2 regions of the Zoogloea oryzae genome follow, and region 1 is predicted to be linked to the other one. Evidence: predicted binding sites of a transcription regulator. Region 1 holds the regulator's gene; the other holds the start of a gene.
The links. The regulator sigma-54, encoded in region 1, starts transcription at its own class of promoters, with help from an activator protein. The targets are predictions, from matches to a motif close to TGGCACGCTTNCTGCTNA.

Region 1 (2,199 bases):
CACGCACGTGAACGGTGACTTCGGCCTTCTGACGCAGCTTTTCCACCGAGAGGATCACGCCGACGCTGGTGACGTTGTCGAAATGACGGATCACGCGATCGAGCTTGGAGGAAACGTATTCGCGGATGGCCGGCGTAACTTCGACGTGATGCCCCGTGATGTTGAGGTTCATGGTTCTTACCTTTCTGTCAGATGGTTTTGCGCAGACTGACCGGCGGGATATCGAGGGACTCGCGGTACTTTGCGATGGTCCTGCGTGCCACGACGATACCCTGCTGGCCCAACAACTCGGCAATCTTGGCGTCGGACAAGGGTTTCTTCTTGTCTTCCGCGGCTACCAGCTGGCGAATCAGCGCCCGAATCGCCGTCGAGGAAGCCGCCCCACCGGTGTCGGTGGCGACGTGACTGCCGAAAAAATGTTTGAACTCGAAAATGCCTCTTGGTGTGGCCATGTACTTCTGGGTGGTCACCCGCGAGACGGTGGACTCGTGCAATTCCAACTGTTCGGCGATTTCACGCAGTGTCAGAGGGCGCATCGCCACATCGCCATAATCGAAGAACTGACGCTGCCGGTCAACGATCGCTTGCGACACACGCTGGATGGTGTCGAAGCGCTGTTGAACGTTCTTGATGAGCCAGCGGGCTTCCTGCAGGTGATTGGACAGGGAGCCACTGGCGCCGCGGTTGTCCCGCAGGATCTGGGCATAAAGCTGGTTGATGCGCAGCTTGGGCATCGCGTCCGGGTTGAGGTTCACAACCCAGGTGTTGCGCACCTTGCGGACGATGACATCCGGCACCACGTAGCGGATGTCGGACTGGGCGAAGCGGGCGCCGGGCCGGGGGTTGAGGTCGAGGATCAGGGCGTGGGCTTCGCGCAGCTCGTCGTCGGTGCAGCGCAGCGCGCGCTTGAGCTTGAGGTAGTCGCGGGCGGCGAGGAGCTCGAGGTGTTCGGCGACGATGGCCAGCGCCAGCTCGCGTTCGCGGCTGGGCGGCAGGGCGCGCAGCTGCAGGCCGAGGCATTCGCCGATGTCGGCGGCGCCGATCCCGCAGGGGTCGAGGCTCTGGATGTGGCGCAGGGCGATCGTGAGGTCGTCCAGATCCACTTCGAGTTCGGGCGGCAGCAGCGGCAGGAGGTCTTCCAGGGCCTGGCTGAGGTAGCCGTCGTCGTCGAGGGCCTCGATCATGAAGCGGGTGAGGGCCCGGTCGCGGTCGGACAGCTGGGTGAGGGCGATCTGGGCGTCCAGGTGGTCGCGCAGGGTGGTGACCGTGGCCTGGAGATCCTGGAAATCGTTGTCGTCGTCATCGTCCCGCGAGCCGCTGCCGGAGCCCTGCCAGTCGCCGCCTTCGGCGAAGTCGAACTCCCGGTCGGTGTCGCGTTCGCGCTGGTCGGATTCGCGGGCCTGCTCCTGCTCGCGCTCCTGGGCGGCCTCGCTGCCGGCGGGGGCGGCCGGGCCAGGGGCTTCGAGACGGCTGGAGCCGAGGTTCGACTCCGGCTCGTCCCGCTCGATCATCGGGTTCTCGAGGAGGATCTTCTCGATCTCCTGGTTGAGCTCGAGGGTCGATAGCTGTAGCAGCTTGATGGACTGCTGCAGCTGCGGGGTGAGCGCGAGATGCTGGGAGAGTTTGAGCTGGAGGCTGGGCTTCATGACAACAATGATGCCTTAAAGCCGGAAGTGCTCGCCGAGGTAAACCTGACGGACCTGTTCATTCCGGACGATCTCTTCAGGGCGGCCGCTGGCCAGCACTTCGCCGGCATTGATGATGAAGGCGCGGTCGCAGATGCCAAGGGTTTCGCGGACGTTGTGGTCGGTGATGAGCACGCCGATCCCTTTTTCCTTGAGGAAGCGGATGATCTTCTGGATGTCGATCACGGCGATCGGGTCGACGCCGGCGAAGGGCTCGTCGAGGAGGATCAGCCGCGGGTCGGAGGCGAGGGCGCGGGCGATCTCGCAGCGCCGGCGTTCGCCGCCGGAGAGGGAGATCGCGGTGTTGTCGCGCAGGTGTTCGATGCCCAGTTCGCCGAGGAGCTGCTCGAGGCGCTCGGCCATCTCGGTCTTGGTGAGCTTCTGCAGTTCGAGCACGGCCTGGATGTTCTCGGCCACGGTGAGCTTGCGGAAGACGCTCATCTCCTGGGGCAGGTAGGACAGGCCGAGGCGGGCGCGCTGGTGGATCGGGCGATGGGTCAGGACCTGGTCGTCG
Region 2 (2,199 bases), on a different contig from region 1:
TGGCGGGGTTGCTGGCCTTGTAGTCGGTCATCGTGCACAGAGCATGGTAGGACTCGATGTCCTTCAGGATCTGCTTGGGACTGACGCGGGTGTTCTCGTTGACGTTGCTCATGTGGCCTCCTCAATGTCTATGCAATATGAAAGAAATGTTGCAGAGCGCACCGTACTGCTGCCACCACTGCAAGTCAAGCTTTTCGCATACTCATTACAGATTACCGGTCTGATCGACGCCCCTCCTCCGCCAACCTTTCGCCATTGGGTTCGTCGGTCCGCGCGCTCGCAGCACAGGGGGCGCTGGATTGATTCGCCCCCGGTGTAATCAATCATCACGCAGTGAAATTGAATGTTGGTGCCTGCGTGTTCATCGCGCAGGCGTCGACATTGAGTACACCGTGGCGTGACATCAACTTCAGCGCCGGTGTGATCAACGCGCGGGCGCGAGATGTCTTCGCACGGGCATCGACATTGAATGTCGACGTGCGTGTATTGATCACACCGTCGTCGACATTGAATACGCAGGCGCTGGAACTGTTCGCGCGGCGGGTGGATTTGTTTGCACGGGGGCAGTCGCGGCTTGCGCGCTGGCGCGCGTGGACTGCGGCCAGCGTGGTGTCGATCACCCGCAGGTGGCCGGATCGTCGCGCTGCCGGCAAACGATGTTCCGCCGGACGGCATCACGGCGGCGCCGTGTGTGTGGCGGATGTGGGGGGCGCGATACCCTCCGCGCTCAGTCGGCGTCGAGCCGTGTCATTGATGCGATGAGATACGGGCGCCCGCAACGGTGGAAACATCACCTTTTCTGGCACGCGCCCAGCCCGATCATTCAAAACAGGAGGGTGACGATAACCCACAATGGGCGTCGATTAAATTTACATACACGGCTGGCATCGCTACCCATTCTTGGTCTAAGTTTGTAATTTTTAACAAACTTTTGCAAAAGGCACGCGACTTGCTATCAGTTTTGACATATCCCCAAAACGACAAGGAGTCGTGCCATGAAGAAACTGCTCGCAATGACAGTCATCGCAGCCGCACTATCCCAGAACGCGCACGCGACCATCGTGCTCGACTTTGAAGGTGCGGGAAGTGGCGCACAGCTGCTCAACTTCTACAACGGCGGCACCGACAGCGCCGGCAACAGCGGCACCAACTACGGTATCGGCTTTGGCTCCAACGCCCTGGCGGCCATCGACAGTGATGATGGCGGCAGCGGCAATTTCGCCAACGAACCCTCGTCGAAGACGACCATGTTCTTCCTGAGCGGCAGCGCCGTCCTCAACTACGCCGCTGGTTTCGACACGGGTTTCTCGTTCTTCTACTCGTCCTCGACGGCTGCGTCGGTGAAGGTCTATGACGGCATCGACGCCACCGGCACCCTGCTCGCAGATATTCCGCTGACGGCGCAGTTCAACCAGGGCTGCACGGGCGATCCGACCGGCGGGTTCTGCAACTGGACCGCCGTGGGCGCGTCTTTCGCCGGCATCGCCAAGTCCATCGACTTTGGCGGCACGGTGAATCAGGTGGGTTACGACAACATCACCTTCGGCTCTTCGACGCCGGGCAAGGTGCCCGAACCGGCCAGCCTTGCGCTCGTTGGCGCCGGCATCGCTGCCATCCTGCGCACCCGTCGCCGCTCGGCTCGCTGACCGACAGACGCCAGCCCCGGTGATGCCGGGGCACAAAACAGAACGGCCACCCGATTCCATCGCGGTGGCCGTTTTGTCTCTGGCGCCTGCCCGGTGAAGGTGTCAGGCGCTGGCGGAAGCCCTCAATACACCACGGCCTCACTCTCGGCCTCGGGCCGTAGCGCGGAGCGGACAACCGACTCGGTGAGGGCCGGCGAACACAGCTCGATGAAACGGTACGCAAAGCCGCGCAGGAAGTGACCCTTGCGCACCGCGATGCGGGTCACGTTCTCGCCGAACAGGTGGCTGCTGGGCAGCATGCGCAGGTTCTGGTCGCGGGTGGGGTCGTAGGCCATCGAGGCGACGATGCCAATGCCGAGCCCCAACTCCACGTAAGCCTTGATCACGTCGGCATCCAGCGCCGACATCACGATGTCCGGCGACAGGCCGGCGGCGGCGAAGGTCTCGTCGATCCTGGCGCGGCCGGTAAAGCCTTCGTGATAGGTGATGACCGGATGCTCGGCCACCGCTTCCAGCGTGAGCGGCTCGACGGATTCGAGGGGATGCCCCGCGG

Region 2: a site for sigma-54 is predicted at 939-956, ahead of QQK25_RS00080 (PEP-CTERM sorting domain-containing protein). Genes of this name have one in related genera too.

What each region holds. Positions count from the first base shown of each region.
Region 1 covers NZ_BSPX01000024.1:32,515-34,713, reverse strand. The annotation lists gene hpf (ribosome hibernation-promoting factor, HPF/YfiA family) at 1-172, opposite strand, end outside; gene QQK25_RS09715 (RNA polymerase factor sigma-54) at 189-1,646, opposite strand; gene lptB (LPS export ABC transporter ATP-binding protein) at 1,662-2,199, opposite strand, start outside.
Region 2 covers NZ_BSPX01000001.1:18,677-20,875, reverse strand. The annotation lists gene QQK25_RS00090 (hypothetical protein) at 1-112, opposite strand, end outside; gene QQK25_RS00085 (hypothetical protein) at 327-620, opposite strand; gene QQK25_RS00080 (PEP-CTERM sorting domain-containing protein) at 996-1,646, shown strand; gene QQK25_RS00075 (CysB family HTH-type transcriptional regulator) at 1,769-2,199, opposite strand, start outside.